Linked DNA regions of Peterkaempfera bronchialis. The protein of the gene in region 1 interacts with the protein of each later gene in a pairwise test. Links are inferred from orthologs where the notes say so. Each region holds a gene or a part of one and is shown in the gene's direction. Other genes may lie near its edges.

Region 1 (6,469 bases):
GGCCTCGACTGGAGCTTCGCCAAGCTCAGCTTCTTGGTCTTCGGCTGAGTCGCCGCGACCGCGTCATCGGCACCGATCGGACAATCCCGCTACCGTTGACTCGGTACTGTTGAGGTCCGAGCCGTACACGGACGCTGTTCGCATCGATCTGATTCGAGGACTGGACAGGAGAAGGAAACGGCGCGGAACCGTTCCATCTCTCATCTCCAGGAAGAAGCAGCCACCGTGTCTGAGTCCCCCCTGTACGACGCCGACGAGACCGTCCGCGCGGCGGACGACGCCGTGGAGCGCGACGCGGCCTCCTCGGCCGAGGCCGAGGGCGACACCGCGGAGCAGATCGTCGACGCGGCCGATGCGGACGTGGACGAGGTCGAGGCTGCCGAGGCCGAGGCGGGCGCCCCGGCCGAGGAGGCCGCGCTGCACGTCACCGACGACGCCGAGTCCGAGGCCCAGGAGGCCTTCGAGGGCGGCGCCGAGGAGGCTGAAGAAGCCGAGGACGTGGACCCCGTCGCCAAGTTCCGCGAGGAGCTGCGGCTCGCTCCCGGCGAGTGGTACGTCATCCACACCTACGCGGGCTATGAGAACCGCGTGAAGGCCAACCTGGAGCAGCGCGCCGTCTCGCTGAACGTCGAGGAGTACATCTACCAGGCCGAGGTGCCCCAGGAAGAGGTCGTCCAGATCAAGAACGGCGACCGCAAGACCATCCGCCAGAACAAGCTCCCCGGCTATGTCCTGGTGCGGATGGACCTCACCAACGAGTCCTGGGGCGTGGTCCGCAACACTCCCGGTGTCACCGGCTTCGTGGGCAACGCCTACGACCCGTACCCGCTGACCCTGGACGAGGTCGTCAAGATGCTCGCCCCCGACGTGGAGCGCGCTGCGGCCAAGGAGGCCGGCAAGCCCTCCCCGTCCCGCCCGGTCGAGGTCCAGGTGCTGGACTTCGAGGTGGGCGACTCGGTCACCGTCACCGACGGCCCCTTCGCCACCCTCCAGGCGACCATCAACGAGATCAACCCCGACTCCAAGAAGGTCAAGGGCCTGGTCGAGATCTTCGGTCGGGAGACCCCGGTCGAGCTCTCCTTCGACCAGATCCAGAAGAACTAGCCGTACCAAGGCCCCGAAGGAGCCCCCGGCCGACGGTTTCCCGTCGGCCGGGGGCTCCTTCATGCCTTCGGGGGGAGCGCTACGCTTTCCCTTTCCGTCGGGGAGGGGACAGGCACATGCAGAATCCGTTCAGGGATGGTGGGCCGCTCGACAGGGCGAGGCCGGTGATGTCCTTGCTGCTCGCCATTGCGCTCCTGGTCAGCGGCATGGCGAACCACCGGAACGGCGCCTCGCTGCTGTGGCCGGTGGTGGGTGCCCTGCTGGTGCTGTGGGCGCTGTACGCCCTCTACCGCGACCTGCTCCGCCACCGGCGTTTTGGGCCAGGCGCCGGTTCACGTTAGTCTGGTGCGATGTGTGTGCGTGACCCGGGCAGTGTCCCGTACCCCGCACACACTGCCACCCAAGGCCCTGACGGCCGCTCCTGACGCCTGGCAGCATCCGGCGCGGCGTGTCGGGAAACACCTCTCAGAAGGACCCGGAGAGACATGCCTCCCAAGAAGAAGAAGGTCACGGGGCTCATCAAGCTCCAGATCAACGCCGGCGCCGCCAACCCGGCGCCGCCGGTCGGCCCCGCGCTGGGCCAGCACGGCGTCAACATCATGGAGTTCTGCAAGGCGTACAACGCCGCCACCGAGTCGCAGCGCGGCATGGTGGTGCCGGTGGAGATCACGGTCTACGAGGACCGTACCTTCACGTTCGTCACCAAGACTCCGCCGGCCGCCAAGCTGATCCTGAAGGCCGCGGGCGTGGACAAGGGCTCCGGCGAGCCGCACAAGACCAAGGTCGCCAAGATCACCCGCGACCAGGTCCGTGAGATCGCCACCACCAAGATGCCCGACCTGAACGCCAACGACCTGGACCAGGCCGAGAAGATCATCGCCGGCACCGCCCGGTCGATGGGCGTCACCGTCGAGGGCTGAACCTCCCCCGAGGTTCGTTCCCTGTGGTAGGGCCCGCGCTGGCCCGCAGCCACCACGACTCCGTACAAGACTCAGGAGCAGCAGTGAAGCGCAGCAAGGCTCTGACTGCCGCGGCCGCCAAGATCGACCGCGAGCGTCTCTACGCCCCCCTGGAGGCCATCCGCCTCGCCAAGGCGACCTCCACCACCAAGTTCGACTCGACCGTCGAGATCGCCATGCGCCTGGGTGTCGACCCGCGCAAGGCCGACCAGATGGTCCGCAGCACCGTGAACCTGCCGCACGGCACCGGCAAGACCGCTCGGGTCCTGGTCTTCGCGACCGGTGAGCGTGCGGCGGCCGCGGAGGCTGCGGGCGCCGACATCGTGGGCGCCGACGAGCTGATCGACGAGGTGTCGAAGGGCCGTCTGGACTTCGACGCCGTCGTCGCCACCCCGGACCTCATGGGCAAGGTCGGCCGCCTGGGCCGGGTGCTCGGTCCCCGTGGCCTGATGCCGAACCCGAAGACCGGCACCGTGACCCCGGACGTGGCCAAGGCCGTGACCGAGATCAAGGGCGGCAAGATCGAGTTCCGCGTCGACAAGCACTCGAACCTGCACTTCATCATCGGCAAGTCGTCCTTCTCCGACGAGCAGCTCGTCGAGAACTACGCCGCCGCCCTTGAGGAGGTGCTGCGGGCCAAGCCGTCCGCCGCCAAGGGCCGCTACATCAAGAAGGCCACCGTGTCGACCACCATGGGCCCCGGCGTCCCGGTCGACCCGAACCGCACCCGGAACCTTCTCGTGGAGGAGGACCCCGCGGCGGTCTGACGCCTGCGGTCCGACCCCCCGGGGAAACCTGTCGGCGGGCCCGCACTCCTGGTCATCAGGGGTGCGGGCCCGCTGTCGTTCCGGGCTCGGTAGAGTCCGGGACTGACGCCGCTCCGGGACCGACCGAGGACATCCATGCGCCGTATACGCACCGCTGTCGCCGTAGCCGCCGCTGCGGCGCTCCTCGGCGGTGCCACGGCCTGCGGCGGGGACGGGGGCCGGGAGCGGACGCCGCAGGAGGCGTTCCAAGCCTCGGCGAAGGTCATGGCGGCGGCCGGAGCTGCCAAGGTCGCCCTGGTGCGGCAGGACCCGGCGGACGGCCCGAGCAGCGGCAGCGGGGTGCTCTCCTGGGGGAGCAAGCCCGCCCTGGACCTGGTACTGGACCGGGGGTCCGGCGAGGTCGCCGTGCGGACCCTGGACGGAGTGGTCTACCTGGGGGCCGACGCCGCGCAGACGGTGCGGATGGGCGGCCGGCGGTGGATGAAGTTCGACCCCGAGAAGTCCTCGGGCGGCAACTCGGAGGCGGCCGGGTACTCGACCTGGAGCGAGCAGCTCGACCCGGTGTCCGACCTGGCCGCCCTGGCGGAGGTGGGCACGCTCCAGCGGCTGGGTGAGGAGAGGCTGGGCGACGTCCACACCGTCCACTACCGGGGCACCGCGACGATCCGCGCCCTGGTGGGGGCGACCGGCGACCTCACGGCCGCACAGCGGGTCTCGGTGCTCGGGGCCTATCTGCGGCAGGGCGCCACCAGTGTCACCGCCGACATCTGGATCAACGACAAGGACGAGGTCGTGCAGGAGCGGAAGACCTGCAAGGTCGCCAAGGGGGAGGCGATCACCTCGACCCGCTACTCCGAGATCGGCACCGAGGTGAACATCCAGGCTCCGCTGCCGGACGACACCTTCGACCTCGCGGACGCCGACCCCGGGAACGCAACCGGCTGAGCCGGGGCCCGGCACTACCGGAAGGCGCGGTCCGAAGGGAGAGCGCGGTCCGCAAACCGAGGGGGAGCCCTGTGCAGCAGCGCCGCCTGAGAGCCGCCGGCACCGTCGCGGTGCTGGCCGCCGCCGCCTGCTCCCCCGCAGCCGGGGCGGGCTCGCCGAAGACCGCCGAGCCCGCCCCGGCTGCGGTGCTCGACCTGGTCGGCCGGAACGCCGCCGCGGCCGGTACCGCCCGGGTCTCCATGACGATGCGCATCCCGGGCATCAGCGGGGCCTTCACCGTCGACGGCGTGATGGGGTGGGGCGACCAGATCGGCATGGACATCCAGTACGGCGGCAACGAGGCCATGAAGGGGCTGGACCCGGACGGCTCGGTGCACGCGGTGGCCAAGGGGGCGACCATCTACTACGAGCTGCACGGCCCGGCGATCAGCCGGTTCGGCGGCAAGCACTGGATGAGGATGGACCTGTCCGCCGGGACGGGCGCCCAGGGCGGCGGCGCCACGGAGGCGCAGCTCTACCAGGACCCGTCGGCCGTCGCCAAGGCCCTTACGGCCTCCGGCGACCTCAGGGAGGTCGGCAAGGAGACCGTCGCCGCCGCCGAGACCACCCGCTACTCCGGCTCGGTGCCGGTGGCGAAGCTGGTCGCCGCCGGCTCCGGACTCACCGCGCAGCAGCGGAAGCGCCTGCTCAGGGCGTTGCAGGCGGCGGGCATCGGCGACACCGCCGTCGACCTCTGGGTGGACGCCGAGCAGCTGCCGGTCCGGGTGGTCCGGACGACGCCCACCGAGCAGGGCACCATGACCGTGACGACCGACTTCGCCGACTACGGGACGCCGCTCAAGGTCACCGTCCCACCGGCCTCCGACACGGCGGACCTGGTCGATCTGATGAAGAAGCTGAAGGCGCAGGGCTGACCGGCCGGCTCGGCGCGCGGCCCCTGAGGGGCGATTTGCCCGGGGCCGCCCCCGTCACCTACGCTGTGGCTTGCCAAAGACCGCTGGTTGTCGCCGTGTGCCCGCGAGGGTGCCATGGCGGCCGAAGGATCTGCGAACGAAGTGCAGACGGCCTGCGCAGGTGTGACTGGAGCTTGATCTCCGGCTTCCCCGTGAAGCCGTCGAGATCGCCGCGAGCCCCGTGCGCCTGCGCGCCGGGGCTCTTCTCGTTCTCCCAGCCCCCTTCCTGCGGGACCGGCGCACCAGGTCGACTCTCGAACGGTCGGCCGAGCATCGACATCACGGAAGGAGGCGTAAGCCTATGGCGAGGCCCGACAAGTCTGCCGCTGTCGCGGAGCTCACGGACAAGTTCCGCAGCTCCAACGCGGCCGTGCTGACCGAGTACCGCGGTCTGACCGTGGCGCAGCTCAAGACGCTGCGCCGTTCGCTGGGTGAGAACGCCCAGTACGCCGTGGTGAAGAACACGCTGACCAAGATCGCTGCCAATGAGGCCGGGATCACCGAGCTGGACGACCTGTTCGCGGGTCCGACGGCTGTGGCCTTCGTCACCGGTGACCCGGTGGAGTCGGCCAAGGGTCTGCGTGACTTCGCCAAGGAGAACCCGGCTCTCATCATCAAGGGCGGTGTCCTTGACGGCAAGGCGCTGTCCGCCGATGAGATCAAGAAGCTCGCGGACCTCGAGTCCCGCGAGGTGCTGCTCGCCAAGCTGGCGGGTGGCCTGAAGGCGTCCATGGCCAAGGCCGCGGCGACCTTCCAGGCCCCGCTCACGAAGTTCGCCCGCACCGCGGACGCGCTTCGCAGCAAGGTCGAGCAGGGCGGTGCCGGTACGCCGGCTCCCGCCGCCGAGGACGCGGCCGCCGAGTAGTCGGCAGGCTCACGCCTCGCAGCGGGCCCGTACGCCCGCCGTTATGTACATCCGGCACCCGCCGAATTAGTGGAAGGACGCCATCATGGCGAAGCTGTCGCAGGACGAGCTGCTCGAGGTCTTCGGTGAGATGACCCTGATCGAGCTCTCCGAGTTCGTGAAGGCCTTCGAGGAGAAGTTCGACGTCGAGGCCGCCGCCCCGGTCGCCGTGGCCGGCATCGCCGCCGCTGCCGCCCCGGCCGAGGCCGCCGAGGAGCAGGACGAGTTCGACGTCATCCTCGAGTCCGCCGGTGACAAGAAGATCCAGGTCATCAAGGAGGTCCGCAGCCTGACCTCGCTCGGCCTGAAGGAGGCCAAGGACTTGGTGGACGGCACCCCGAAGCCGGTCCTGGAGAAGGTCAAGAAGGAGGACGCGGAGAAGGCCAAGGCTGCCCTTGAGGCCGCCGGCGCCAAGGTCACCGTCAAGTGACCCTGGTCTCCTGACCGCAGTCTGCTGCGCCGCCCCTCGCGGGCGGTGGGCCGGGGCGGCCACCCGAACGGGTGGCCGCCCCGGCCTTTTCGCTTCGATGGCGCAGTGTGTTCCGGCGAACGGGGTCGGATGCTCGGCTCTGTCGGCGGGGCCCGGTAGGGTGAGCGCTGTTGTCGCCGCACCGCCCTCACCACGGGTTCTCTGCCGGCACAGCAGCGCCGTCGGGCGGCGTTCGCGGAGGTCTCCGCGGCATCCGGCCCTTGACGAACCGCACGCATCGCGCGATTCTCAGGTCGCGCGTTCACTCCGTACGGCCCGCGATGCATGAACCGGGCTCGTGACGGGAAGTGAACACGGCGTGAGATGTATGGCTTCGTGAGGGGCCGTACGACAGGCAGGAACCGCCC
Region 2 (6,516 bases), 1.2 Mb from region 1 along the record:
CCGGAGCCGCCGGACGGGGTCTCCTTCCCGCCGTCCGCCAGCCGCAGGACCAGTGCGGTGGCGCCGCCGATGAGCAGCAGCGCCCCGACGGCGGCGGCCGTCCTGGCGCCCGGCCCCCAGCGCCCGGCCCGGGGTCTCTGCCCGGGTACGGCGTCCGGTACGGCGTCCGACACGGCGGTGGGCACGCCGGTGGCCTCGGCGGGCGGGGCGCCGCCGCCCAGCGGCCGGGTGGGCACCCATCCCTCGGGCGGCGGCCCGAACGACCCGGAGGCCGCCGAGACCCCGGAGCCGTCCGTCCCGGTGCCCGGTGCGTCCCAGGGCGCGGGGGCCTGCTCGGCCGCCTCGCCCTCCAGGTCCAGCAGCTCCACCGCGCGCCGCCCCACCGCCGCCGAAAGGGCCGCCGGCAGCCAGCCGTCGCGCAGCAGCCGTACCGTCTCCCCGCCGGCGGCCAGCGCCTCCCGCAGTGCGTCGGGGGTCGGCCGCGCCGCCGCCTCCTTGGCCAGGCACGCCTCCACGACCTGCCGCAGCGGGCCGTCCAGGGCGCCCAGGCCCGGCCGCTCGTGTACCACCCGGTAGAGCAGCACCGCCGCGCTCACGCCCTCGCCGAACGGCGGGACCCCGGTGGCCGCGTACGCCAGCACGGCGCCCAGCGAGAAGACGTCGCTCGCCGGGCCCGCCTCATGGCCGCCCGCCTGCTCGGGGGACATATAGCCGGGCGAGCCGACCACATAGCCGGACCGGGTGAGCGCGGTGGCCGCGTCCAGCGCGCGGGCGATGCCGAAGTCGATCAGGCGCGGACCGTCCAGCGCCAGCAGCACATTGGAGGGCTTGACGTCGCGGTGCACCAGCCCGGTGGCGTGCACCGCGCCCAGCGCCTCGGCGAGCCCGGCGCCCAGCGCCCGCACCGTCTGCTCGGGCAGCGGCCCGGTCTCCCTGACGGCCGCGTCCAGGGCCGGTCCGGCGACATAGCCGGTGGCCACCCAGGGCCGGGGGCCCTCGGTGTCGGCGTCCAGGACCGGCGCCGTCCACGCCCCGCCGACCCGGCGGGCCGCCGCCACCTCCTGCCGGAAGCGGGCCCGGAACTCGCCGTCGTCGGCCAGGTCGGAGCGCACCACCTTCACCGCGACGGTCCGGCCGCCCCCGGTACGGCCCAGGTAGACCCGGCCCATCCCGCCCGCACCCAGCCGCCGCAGCAGCCGGTAGCCGCCGACCTGCCGCGGGTCGTCCGCCCCCAGCGGTTCCATGGCCCGTCCCCTTCCCTGCCGCCCTGCAAGCCCCTGCCGGCCTTGCCGCCCCTGCGGCCCTGCCGCCCCTGCCGCCGGCGGGACCCCGGCGGCGCTGCCTGCCAGGGCCCCGGGGGCTCCCCGCCACGGTACCCGGGCCCGCCATCGGCCAAGCGCCGGTTCCCCGGCTGTGGCCCGGCTGCTGCGGAACGGTGATACCGGCCGCCGTCAGCCGTCAGCCGTCCAGCAGCCGTACCCGCACATCCGGCGGGAAGCCGCTGTCCCGGCCGACCCGGCGGGCGAACTCGGCGATCCCGGCCAACTGCCCGCCGCCGAGGGAGAAGTCCAGCGCGCCGGTGAAGTACCGCTCCAGCACCTCGGCGTCGAAAGCCTCCCAGCGGGCAGCCTGCTCGGCCACCTTGGGCGCCTCCTCCATCGACAGGTCACGGGAGTCCAGAAACGCCCGGTGCACCTCGCGCACCGCCTCCGGCTCCCGCTCGGCGAAGTCGCGCCGCACCGCCCAGAGCGCGAAGACGAAGGGCAGGCCGGTCCACTCCTTCCACATGGCGCCCAGGTCGTGCACCTCCAGGCCCAGCCGGGGCGCCTCATAGAGGTTGGCCCGCAGCGCCGCATCGCCGATCAGCACGGCGGCGTCGGCCTCGCGCATCATCTCGGCCAGGTCGGGCGGGCAGCTGAAGTACTCGGGGCGCACCCCCTCGCGCTCCTCCAGCAGCAGTTGCGCCAGCCGTACCGAGGTGCGGCTGGTGGAACCGAGGGCGACCCGGCGCCCGTCCAGCTCGGCCAGCGGCACCTGGCTGACGATCACGCACGACATCACGGGCCCGTCGCTGCCGACCGCGATATCGGGCAGCACCAGCAGTTCGTCGGCGTGGCGAAGGTACTCCACACAGGTGATCGGGCCGATGTCGAGTTCACCGGTCACCAGTCTGTCGCTGAGCTTCTCGGGAGTGTCCTTGGTGAGGTCCAGATCGAGCAGGCTTCCGGTCCTGGCGAGCCCCCAGTAGATGGGAAGGCAGTTCAGGAACTGGATGTGGCCCACCCGGGGCCGCGTGGGTACGGGGCGGCCCCCGTCGGCAGTTGTCGTTTCCACTCTCGGAGGTTATGCCCGGCCCCTGGAACCGTCCGGCGCGGGGGCCCGGCGGACGACTCCCGGAGCGGCGCGACACACCCGCGTGCGCGTAAGTCATCCCTGGCAGGGGCGCAAGGTGCGTGCTACGGTTCTCGCAGTTGCAGTTTGATTTCCCTTGCAGTACTTGAAGCCTGCGGAGCATGTGACCGCGGGCTTTTCGTAGTTTTTCAGCACTATGCAGAAACTTCGGATGAACTTCCGGGGGCAGGGCGATCAGCGCAGCGGACCGGGGACCACGAGGTGTGGTTCCCTTCACGTCCCTCGCAAGGAGAACGGTATGGCGACCGGAACCGTCAAGTGGTTCAACGCCGAGAAGGGCTTCGGCTTCATCGCCCAGGAGGGCGGCGGCCCCGACGTCTTCGTCCACTACTCCGCCATCAACGCGAACGGTTTCCGCTCGCTGGAGGAGAACCAGGCTGTGTCGTTCGACGTGACCCAGGGCCCGAAGGGCCCGCAGGCCGAGAACGTCAGCGTCATCTGACCATCCTCTGATCGCCCGGAGTTCCCGGTACGCCCCGCGCATGCCGGAACTCCACTCGGTGGCCACGACGAGCACCACCCAAGGGGGCCCGCGCGTATCCGTACGCGACGGGCCCCCTGCCTTGTGTCCGGACGGCTTGACCGACTGGAGGTTATACGTATAACTTCCTAGGGTTTGCACCCCTCTGCCCCCAGGAGAGCACCCGCCGTGGGCTACCTCACCCTGCTGCGCGGCCCGCATGTCGCGCGGCTGCTGGTCGGCACCCTCGTCGGCCGCCTCCCCTCCGGGATGACCGCCCTGGTCATCGCGCTGGCCCTGCGCGAGGCCCACGCCCCCTACAGCCGGATCGGCGCGGTCACCGCCGCCTATGCGGTCGCCGCCGCGATCGGCGGCCCGGTGCTCGGCCGGCTGGTCGACCGGGCGGGGCAGCCCCGGGTGCTGCTGGTCTCCGCCGCCCTCGCGGGCCTCGGCTATGCGCTGCTCGCGGTCGCCCCCGGCGAGGCGGCAGCCGCCTTCGGCGGCGCGGTGCTCGCCGGGCTGGCGATGCCCCCGCTGGAGCCGTGCCTGCGCGCCCTCTGGCCGCACATCGTCGAGGAGAAGCAGCTCGACACCGCCTACGCCTTCGACTCCGCCGCCCAGCAGCTGCTCTATGTCGTCGGCCCGCTCGCGGTGGCCGTGATCGCCGCCGCCGCCTCCCCCACCGCCGCCCTGTGGATCGCCGCCGGGCTGGGCCTGGCCGGGGCGCTGGTCGTCGCCACCGCCGCCCCCGCCCGCAGCTGGACCGCCCCGCCCCGCGAGGCCGGCTCCGGACTGCTCGGCCCGCTCCGCTCCACCGGACTGGTCCTGCTGCTGATCGGCCTGGCCGGGGCCGGCTGGGCGCTCGGCTCCCAGGCGGTGCTCTACGTCGCCTACGCCGAGGCCCACTCCGGCGGGCTGCCGGGCGGCGCCGGGACCCTGCTGGCGGTCGCCGCCTCCGGCGGACTGGTCGGCGCCCTGATCTACGGCGCGGTGCCCTGGCGGGCCGCCGTCGCCACCCGTACCTGGGTACTGGCCTCGGTGATGGCGGCGGGCTTCCTCTCGCTCGTGCTGCTGCCCGCCCCCGGTGTGATGACCGTGCTCTCCTTCTTCACCGGGCTGGGGCTGGCCCCGCTGCTGGCCGCCGCCTTCGTCCTGATCGGCGAACTGGCCCCGCCCGGCACCACGACCGAGGCATTCGCCTGGCTGGTCACCGTGATCTCCACCGGCAACGCGGCGGGCGCCGCCGTCTCCGGCGTGCTGGTGGACGGCTCGCTCCGGGCCGCGGCGGTCTGCGGCGCGGCCGGCATCTGTGCGGGCGCCCTGCTGCTCCTCACCACCCGCCGCCGCCTCACCCCGAGCACCCCCTCGGTACACCTCCCCACCCCCCGCCCAGCCCCCGAGGACACCCCCACCCCGGCCCTGGGCTAGCCACCCGCAGGGCTCCCAGCCCAGCCACCCCGCAGGCTCACCCCCGCGCCCCCGAGGACACCCGCACAGCGCCGCTCGGCCGACTGCTCCGGGCCCAGGTCCGCCCGCCCCGCGCCACCCGAGCTGATCGACCGCACCCCCGCGCTCACCAACGCCCTGGTCGCGCACACAGCCACCCCGCAGACCCGCTCACCGCCCGCACCCCGCCCCTCACCACCACGCCCCCGAGGACACCCGCACAGCGCCGCTCGGCCGACTGCTCCGGGCCCAGGTCCGCCCGCACCGCACCACACGAGCTGATCGACCGCACCCCCGCGCCGCCACCGCGCTCACCAACAAGCCGGACCGGCCGCCCCCAGGCCAGACGCCTCAGCGCAGCGGTGCCGCAGCGGCCGTGGAGGCGCGCACCACCAGGGACGTCGGCAGCGGGTCCGGGGCGTGGGCGGGTTCGCCGCGCAGCAGGGCGGCGAGGGCCGCGACGCCGTGGCGGCCGAGCTGTTCGCCGGGGAGGTCGACGGTGGTGAGGGGCGGGGTGAGCAGTTCGGCGGCGGTGATGTTGTCCATGCCGACCACGGACACATCGGCCGGGATGCGCAGCCCCAGCTCGGCCGCCGCCTGGTAGACCCCGGAGGCGACCACGTCGTCGTCGCACATCACGGCGTGCGGGCGGCGCGGGCCGGTGAGCAGGGTGCGGGCGGCGGCCCGGGCGGCGGCCAGGCCCTCGTTGAGGCTGACCCCCACCTCGACCACCTCCAGGCCGTGTGCGGCCTCCTCGAAGGCGGCCTGCCGGGAGCGGAAGGTGTGTGCCGAGAGGGTGGAGCGCAGATGTCCGATGCGGCGGTGGCCGAGGGCGGCCAGGTGTTCCACGGCGGCGCGCATGCCGTCGGCGACGTCCAGTTCGACGGTGAGCCGGCGGGCGGCGCCCCGGGCGTGGGCGGGGTCGGAGTCCAGGAAGACCACGGGGGTGGACTCGGGCAGTTCGCCGAGCTGGCTGTCGTCGGGCGAGCAGACCACCAGGCCGTCGAACTGGCTGGTGGTGGAGGCGCGGGCGAGGGTGGCGCTGCTCCAGCCGGAGCTGACGACCACCGCCAGCCCGTGCTCGCCCGCCTCCTCGTGGGCGCCCTCCAGCACCCGGGCGAAGAACGGGCCGAGGATATTGGGTACGGCCAGCAGGATCAGCCCGGTGCGGCCCAGCCGCAGTTGGCGGCCGGCCGCGTGCGGGCGGTAGCCGAGGGTGCGGGCGGCGTCCCGTACCCGCTCGCGGGTGGCCTCGGAGACGCGGTGGGCGCCGCCGCTGTCGGAGAAGACCAGCGAGACGGTGGCCTGCGACACGCCCGCCAGGCGTGCCACGTCGCGCCCCGTGGGGCGGCGGTCCTGGGCTGCCGACTGCACCGGGGGGAGGGGTCGCGGGTCAGGCGGAGGCGGGGCGGTCGCCGGAGACCACGTTCGCGGCGGCGGCACCGGCGCGGTTGGCGTCGTCCACCGCGTCCTCCTCGGCGTTCTGCGAGGCGATCCGCTCGGCGGTGCGCGTACGCATGCCGGAGACCTTGCCCACGATCTGCTCGGACATCTCGTCGCGCTGGCGGTTCAGCAGCACATAGCTGAGCGGCGCCGAGATCAGCGCGGCGAGCAGCACCAGGAAGAAGTAGCCGGTCTGCCCGGCCACGGGGATGATCCCGAAGTGTGCCAGCAGCACGCAGACCAGGAAGCAGAGGGCGAAGATGCCGGCCCTCAGGGATGTGTAGCGGAGCGTGGCGTGCGACTTGCTCACCGGTGGCCTTCCTCTCGTGTACCTGATACCGCGCGGCGCGGCCGGGCGGCCGACCCCTGCTCAAGTCAAGCATGCTCCGCGTGGCGCCCCTGGGCAGGGCCGGTCGCCGTGCCGTCCGGCGCCGGTCGGCGCAGGTCGAGCCACATGGTGACGTCGTCGCGGTCGTCCCCGTCGGCGACCCGGATCGCACCGGGCACCCGGCCGGCCTCCACATATCCGCTGCGGCCGTAGAAGGACTCCAGGCCGAGGCCGCCGCGCAGGGTGAGCTTCAGCCCGGCCAGCCCCCACTCCCGGGCCACCCGCTCGGCCTCGGCGAGCAGCGCCGCGCCGTAGCCCCGGCCCTGGAAGTCGGGGTGCACCATGACGCGCTTCAGCAGCCGCCAGTGCTCCATGAGGTCGAACCGCTGGGACTCGAAGAAGAGCACTCCGGCGAGCCGCCCGGAGG
Region 3 (6,459 bases), 3.8 Mb from region 1 along the record:
CAGGTGCTCGCCCAGCGGGCTGCCCCGGTGCCGCTTGAGCTCGCGGTCCAGCAGCGTCAGGTCGTACGGCGCGTTCATCACCACCAGCGGCACCTCCGCCCGGGCGCGGGCGGCCAGTGCACGGGCGATCTCCTCCACCACCGTGCGCGGCGGCCGGCCGTGCTCGCGCACCTGGTCGTCGGTGATCCCGTGGACCGCGCGGGCGGCCTCGGGGATGGGGATGCCGGGGTCGGCGAGCCAGGTCAGCGTCTGCGCCGGAGCCCCCGGGGCGGCCTGGAGGACCAGGGCGGCGGAGACGATGCGGTCGTGCTCCACGTCCACACCCGTGGTCTCGGTGTCGAAGGCGGCGAGCGGCCCCTCGTACCAGCGTGTCATGACGGACCCTCACATCCCTTCGCATGCCGCTTCCTGACCTGGTGATACCCGTGTCGGAGTGTCCGTCAACCCCGGTCCGACCTGCGAGTTTCCGGCCCTTCCGGCCAGGGGACCAGACAAGGGTGACGGTCCGTCCGCTGCGCGGGGGGCGCCAAGCCGTCGCGGGGGCATGGGGATGACGTACCGATGGCGCTGACACTGCCCGAACCGGAGGGCTCGCCGAGCGACTGGGCCGCACCGCTGCGGGGCGACCTGGCGACCACCGCCTGCATGGAGACCCTTCAGGTGGGGTACTTGCACGCGGTCGCGGCGGCGGCCGGCTGCTCGCTCTCCCAGCCGTTCCCGGACAACGGCATCGACTGGCACCTCAGCCATGGCTCGGCGGCCCATGCGGCGGACGACGAGGTGACCATCAAGGTGCAGCTCAAGGCCACCCAGCAGACCGCTCCCTGCCCGGCGGGCCCGTACTTCAGCTTCACCCTGGACAACGACCATCTGCGCAAGCTGGCCCGGTCCCGGGTCGCGGTCCACCGGATCCTGGTGGTGATGCTGCTGCCCCGGTCGGTGGACGACTGGCTGCTGGCCCGGCCCGACCGGCTGGAGCTGCGCCACTGCTGCTACTGGGTCAACCTGGCGGGGCACCCGGTCACCGGGAAGCGGCGCACCAATGTGCGCATCCCCACGGAGCGGGTCTTCGACGACCGTGCGCTCTGCGCGATCATGGCGCGCGTCGGCGCGGGCGGCAGCCCGTGACCCCGCGCGGCCTGCGGAATGGACGGCCACGACGGCGGGAGGCGCGGCATGGCGGCGACAGGACGTGACAGCGGCGCGGCGGACCGGGACGGCCCGCTGCCGAACCCGTCCCGGGTCGACCCGGGGGTGCTGGCCGCGCTGCTGGCCCGGCAGGGCTGGGTGCGGCGCGGCGGACCGGCCGGGCGCTATGGGCGCTGGACGCCGCCCGGCGACGGCGCGGGGGCCGGGCTGAGCCTGCTGGTGCCGGCCGGGCCGGGCTTCGACGACGCCGCCGACCTGCTGGCCGAGGCCGTCGCCGCGCTGGCCCGCTCGCGGCTGCCGTCCGCCCGCGCGGTGCTGCTGGCGCTCAGCGTGCCCGGGGACGAGGTCCGCTGGGAGCGCGAGGTGCCCGGTACGGGGGGCGCGGTCCCCTGGGACTCCGAGGACGCGCTGCGCGGCGCGGCCGGGGCGATGCTCCGGGCGGCGGCCAAGGCGGCCCACACCCGGTGCGGCTACTTCGGCGCCCGGCTGGACGGGCAGGCCGCCGCCTTTCTGCGCCGGGTGCTGGTCGCGGAGCCCGGCAGCGGTGGCGGTCGGCTCACCGCGTACACGCCCGCTCCGGAGGGGCGCGGGGTGACCACCACCCTGGTCCGGGCCCTGGAGGCGCTGCGGGACGCGGTGGACTACCGACGCGCCACCGGCCGCCTGGACGCCTTCGACCAGGCGGTGCCGGCCGGGGTCAGCCGGGAGCTGGTGGGGGCGGTGGAGCGGCTGGTGCGCGGCAGCGAGGGCGCCGGGATCGCGCTCGCCTGGTCGCCTGCGGCCGGACCGCCGCGCGGCTTCGCCGACCCGCGTCCGGCGGTGGAGTTCTCCCCGGGCGACCTGCCGGCGCTGGCGGAGGCGGCCGAGCGGCTGGTGCTCGGCGAACCGTCCGTGGAGGTGCGGATCACCGCCGCCGTGGTGCGGCGCGGGCGGCCCGGGCCGGACGGCTCCGGCACGGTGCGGCTGCGGGTGCTGGCCGGTGCGGAGGTGGCCGAGGTCCGCGCCCGGCTGGACGGGGAGGCGTACCGCACGGCGCTGCGCGCCCGGCAGACCGGGGTGCCGCTGCGGCTCAGCGGCCGGCTGGAGCGCGACGGCGGCTTCCGGAGGCTCACCGGCGCCCGCGATCTGACGCTCTGCGAACTGGACGGCACGGAGCGCGAGCGGCTGCTCAAGGCGCTGCGGGAGCGCCCGGAGGGGATCCCCGTGGGCGGCGAGGAGGAGGCTCCTTAATTCTCGGTACCATCGTCAGCGCAGCCCGTACGCTGCGAGGAACGTTTTCCGCGAGTCAGGAGAGACCGGTGTCGGACGTCCGTGTGATCATCAACCGCGAACCCGATCGGGAAGAGCGCGTGGTGACCACGGGCACTACCGCCGCAGAACTCTTCCCGGGCGACCGCTCCATCGTCGCCGCCCGGGTGGCCGGGGAGCTCAAGGACCTGGCGTACCAGCTCCAGGACGGCGACGAGGTGGAGCCCGTCGCCCTCGCCAGCGAGGACGGCCTGGCGATCCTGCGGCACTCCACCGCGCATGTCATGGCGCAGGCGGTGCAGGAGATCTTCCCCGAGGCCAAGCTGGGCATCGGCCCGCCGATCAAGGACGGCTTCTACTACGACTTCGACGTGGAGAAGCCGTTCCACCCCGATGACCTCAAGGCCATCGAGAAGAAGATGCAGGAGATCGTCAAGCGCGGTCAGCGCTTCTCCCGCCGCCCGGTGACCGACGACGCCGCCCGCGAGGAGCTGGCCGCCGAGCCGTACAAGCTGGAGCTGATCGGCCTCAAGGGGTCGGCCGCCGATGCCGCCGACGGCGCCTCCGCCGAGGTCGGCGCCGGCCAGCTCACCATCTACGACAACCTGGACGCCAAGACCGGCGAGCTGTGCTGGAAGGACCTCTGCCGGGGTCCGCACCTGCCCACCACCCGCCTCATCCCGGCCTTCAAGCTGATGCGCAGCGCCGCCGCCTACTGGCGCGGCAGCGAGAAGAACAAGCAGCTCCAGCGGATCTACGGCACCGCCTGGCCGTCCAAGGACGAGCTCAAGGCGTACCTGGACTTCCTCGCCGAGGCCGAGAAGCGCGACCACCGCAAGCTCGGCGCCGAGCTTGACCTCTTCTCCATCCCCGAGGAGATCGGCTCCGGCCTGGCCGTCTTCCACCCCAAGGGCGGCATCATGCGCCGGGTGATGGAGGACTACTCGCGCAGGCGGCACGAGGAGGCGGGGTACGAGTTCGTCTACACCCCGCACGCCACCAAGGGCACCCTCTTCGAGGTCTCCGGCCACCTGGACTGGTACGCCGACGGCATGTACCCGCCCATGAAGCTCGACGGGGACATCGACTACTACCTCAAGCCGATGAACTGCCCCATGCACAACCTGATCTTCAGGTCCCGGGGCCGGTCCTACCGCGAACTGCCGCTGCGGCTCTTCGAGTTCGGCACCGTCTACCGCTACGAGAAGTCCGGCGTGGTGCACGGGCTCACCCGCGCCCGGGGCTTCACCCAGGACGACGCGCACATCTACTGCACCAAGGAGCAGATGCCGCAGGAGCTGGACTCGCTGCTCAGCTTTGTGCTGGACCTGCTGCGTGACTACGGCCTCAACGACTTCTACCTGGAGCTCTCCACCCGGGACCCGGAGAAGTCCATCGGCACCGACGAGGTCTGGGAGGAGGCCACCGAGACCCTGCGGCAGGCCGCCCAGAAGCAGAACCTCGAACTCGTCCTGGATCCGGGCGGCGCCGCCTTCTACGGTCCCAAGATCTCCGTGCAGGCCCGGGACGCCATCGGCCGCACCTGGCAGATGTCCACCATCCAGGTCGACTTCAACCTGCCCGAGCGGTTCGAGCTGGAGTACCAGGGCGGGGACGGCAACCGCCAGCGCCCGGTGATGATCCACCGCGCCCTCTTCGGCTCCATCGAGCGGTTCTTCGCGGTGCTGCTGGAGCACTACGCCGGCGCCATGCCGCCGTGGCTGGCCCCGGTCACCGTCGTCGGCATCCCGATCACCGACGAGCATGTGCCCTACCTCCAGGAGGTCGCGGCCAAGCTGCGGGCCGAGGGGGTCCGGGTGGAGGTCGACGCCTCGGACGACCGGATGCAGAAGAAGATCCGCAACGCCCAGAAGGCCAAGATCCCCTTCATGCTGCTGGCCGGTGCGGAGGACATCGCGGCGGACGCGGTCTCCTTCCGCTACCGCAGCGGCGAGCAGAAGAACGGGGTGCCGGTGGACGAGGCCGTCGCGGAGATCGTCAAGGCGGTCCGGGACCGGGTCCAGGTCTGACCCGGCGCGGTACCGCTCCGGAGCGCCCTGTTCGAATCGGGGCGCTCCGGCCGATTACCAGATCCGGTTCGGCTGTGCGGGTGATCCGCTCCATCCAATCCTAAAGAATGAAAAAGGCGGCCCTTTTCACTCCTGTGAGTGAAGGGCCGCTTTCTTTGCCCTCGGCCTCCTGGCACTCTCTCTGCCATGGGCCGACGAGTCGAAGAATCCGGAGAGCCAACGCCGTCGGCGACGTCGGCGGATTACCCGTTCACCTCACGCTGGTTCGACCACGGCGCCTATCGCCAGCACTATCTGGACGAGGGCGACGGGTCGCCCGTACTGATGCTGCACGGCAACCCGAGCTGGAGCTACTACTGGCGGCACCTGGTCGCCGGGTTGCGGGACTCCCACCGGTGCGTGGTCCCGGACCACATCGGCATGGGGCTTTCGGCGCGGCCCGCCGAGCGCGACTACCGCTACACCCTGGCCTCGCGGGTGGACGACCTGGAGGCGCTCACCAGCCATCTGGTGGCCCACGGCGGTGCGCCCTCCTCGGGGTGGACGCTGGTCATGCACGACTGGGGCGGGCCCATCGGCATGGCCTGGGCCGCGCGCCACCCGGACCTGGTCGCCCGGCTGGTGGTGCTCAACACCGCCGCCTTCCCGAGCCCCTTCGGCCCGCGCCTCCCGCTGACCCTGCGGCTGCCGCTCTGGGCGGTCCGGCGGACGCGCCTCGCCCGCCACCTGGTGCTCCGCCGCAACGCCATGGCCAGGGGAGCGGCCCGCTACGGGGTGACCCACCGGATGGCCCCCCAGGTCAGGGCGGGGTACCTGGCGCCCTATGGCACCCCCGAGGACCGGCTGGCCATCCTGCGGTTCATCCAGGACATCCCGGTCTCCCCGGCCGACCGGGCCTGGGACGAACTGCTGGCCGCCGACCGGGCCACCGCCCTGCTGGCCGACCGACCGGTGCTCATCGGCTGGGGCGCGCGCGACCCGGTGTTCCGCCGCGCCTTCCTGGACGAATGGCGACGCCGCTTTCCCGACGCGGACTGCCGAATCCACTCCCGTTCCGGCCACTACATTATGGAGGACCAGCGGGACGCAATGGTGGCGGAAATCCGCGCTTTCCTGGCGGACGATTCCCGAATGCGGGACGGAGCGGGAGAGCGGCGGCCATGACGACGCCCCCGGCCGTCGGCGCGGCCGAGACGCTGGGCATGGCCATTGTCGGAATCGGCTGCCATGCGGAGCCTTTCACCACGGTGGACGAGCTGGAACGCGCGCTGTTCGAAGGACGTGCCGACCTCGCTACGCGGGTGCGCCCGCCCGACGCCGCCGACCAGGACGGCTCGCCGGTGGCCCGGGCCGCCCGCCAGGCACTCCGGGACGGCGGCGCGGAGACCGGCGAGCCGATCGCCGCCGCGCTCCTTGTGCTGGCCGAGGAGAAGGCGGACCCCGAGGCCGGCCGGCGGCTCGCACAGCGGCTCGCCACCTCCGGCCCGGTGGACACCCTGGCCGGAGACGACGGCGACCTGGCGGAGGCGCTGCGCCGGGCACACCGCGTGCTCCGCCTCGGCGGGGACGTCCTGGTCTGCGCCGAGGACTCCGGCGGGGCGGTGGCGGTGCTGCTCACCGATGCCGCTCGGGACCGCCGACGGGCCTATGCGGTGCTGGACGCCATGGCGGTCGGGCAGCGCGGAGCGGCGGACCGGGTCGCGCTGGAGGCCCTGGGCAGCAGGGCGCTCGACCCCCGGGACGTCGAGTACCTCGGTCTGTACGGCGCGGACGCCGCCGAGCGGGACGCGACCGCGGCCGAGCTGGGCCGGGTCTGGTCGGCCGAGGCGGTCGGGGTACGGCACAGTGTGCTGGCCCCGACCGGGGAGAGCGGGCCGCGGGCCATGCTCACCGCCGTGGTCCGGGCCGCCCTCTGCCTGCACCACTGCTATCTGCCCGCCGTCCCCGAGGCGGTCACTTGCGAGTCGGTCATTGACGAGTCGGCCACTGACGAGGCGGCCACCGCCCGGTCGTCGCGGCAGGGGCCATCTGG

What was found.
Region 2: the proteins of rplA (region 1) and C7M71_RS17880 interact in binary tests that used the Escherichia coli proteins (3 or more experiments, as listed by UniProt). The link is inferred for Peterkaempfera bronchialis from one-to-one orthologs.
Region 3: the proteins of rplA (region 1) and thrS interact in binary tests that used the Escherichia coli proteins (3 or more experiments, as listed by UniProt). The link is inferred for Peterkaempfera bronchialis from one-to-one orthologs.

The regions. Positions count from the first base shown.
Region 1 is NZ_CP031264.1:2,757,687-2,764,155, reverse strand. Bases 1,054-3,968 are described here. They hold rplA (50S ribosomal protein L1), read left to right. Parts: upstream 1,054-2,107; coding sequence 2,108-2,830; downstream 2,831-3,968. Other genes in these bases: C7M71_RS12090 (LolA-like protein), read left to right, coding at 3,847-3,968; C7M71_RS12095 (hypothetical protein), read left to right, coding at 2,966-3,775; rplK (50S ribosomal protein L11), read left to right, coding at 1,590-2,024; C7M71_RS12110 (hypothetical protein), read left to right, coding at 1,221-1,445; nusG (transcription termination/antitermination protein NusG), read left to right, coding at 1,054-1,104. Outside these bases: preprotein translocase subunit SecE, read left to right, coding at 1-48; more of nusG, read left to right, coding at 226-1,053; more of C7M71_RS12090, read left to right, coding at 3,969-4,689; rplJ (50S ribosomal protein L10), read left to right, coding at 5,030-5,593; rplL (50S ribosomal protein L7/L12), read left to right, coding at 5,679-6,062. UniProt on the Escherichia coli protein: One of the primary rRNA binding proteins, it binds very close to the 3'-end of the 23S rRNA. Forms part of the L1 stalk. It is often not seen in high-resolution crystal structures, but can be seen in cryo_EM and 3D reconstruction models.
Region 2 is NZ_CP031264.1:4,005,149-4,011,664, reverse strand. The notes cover bases 1,291-4,252. They hold C7M71_RS17880 (cold-shock protein), read left to right. Parts: upstream 1,291-2,650; coding sequence 2,651-2,854; downstream 2,855-4,252. Other genes in these bases: C7M71_RS17875 (MFS transporter), read left to right, coding at 3,062-4,252; C7M71_RS17885 (menaquinone biosynthetic enzyme MqnA/MqnD family protein), read right to left, coding at 1,459-2,334. Also shown: C7M71_RS32680 (serine/threonine-protein kinase), read right to left, coding at 1-1,244; more of C7M71_RS17875, read left to right, coding at 4,253-4,300; C7M71_RS17870 (LacI family DNA-binding transcriptional regulator), read right to left, coding at 4,670-5,650; C7M71_RS17865 (DUF4229 domain-containing protein), read right to left, coding at 5,712-6,071; C7M71_RS17860 (GNAT family N-acetyltransferase), read right to left, coding at 6,137-6,516.
Region 3 is NZ_CP031264.1:6,591,472-6,597,930, forward strand. What follows is about bases 2,033-4,937. They hold thrS (threonine--tRNA ligase), read left to right. Parts: upstream 2,033-2,447; coding sequence 2,448-4,427; downstream 4,428-4,937. Other genes in these bases: C7M71_RS28175 (hypothetical protein), read left to right, coding at 2,033-2,379; C7M71_RS28185 (alpha/beta fold hydrolase), read left to right, coding at 4,614-4,937. Outside these bases: C7M71_RS28165 (exonuclease domain-containing protein), read right to left, coding at 1-375; C7M71_RS28170 (DUF4365 domain-containing protein), read left to right, coding at 562-1,128; more of C7M71_RS28175, read left to right, coding at 1,177-2,032; more of C7M71_RS28185, read left to right, coding at 4,938-5,591; C7M71_RS30860 (hypothetical protein), read left to right, coding at 5,588-6,459. UniProt on the Escherichia coli protein: Catalyzes the attachment of threonine to tRNA(Thr) in a two-step reaction: L-threonine is first activated by ATP to form Thr-AMP and then transferred to the acceptor end of tRNA(Thr). The rate-limiting step is amino acid activation in the presence of tRNA.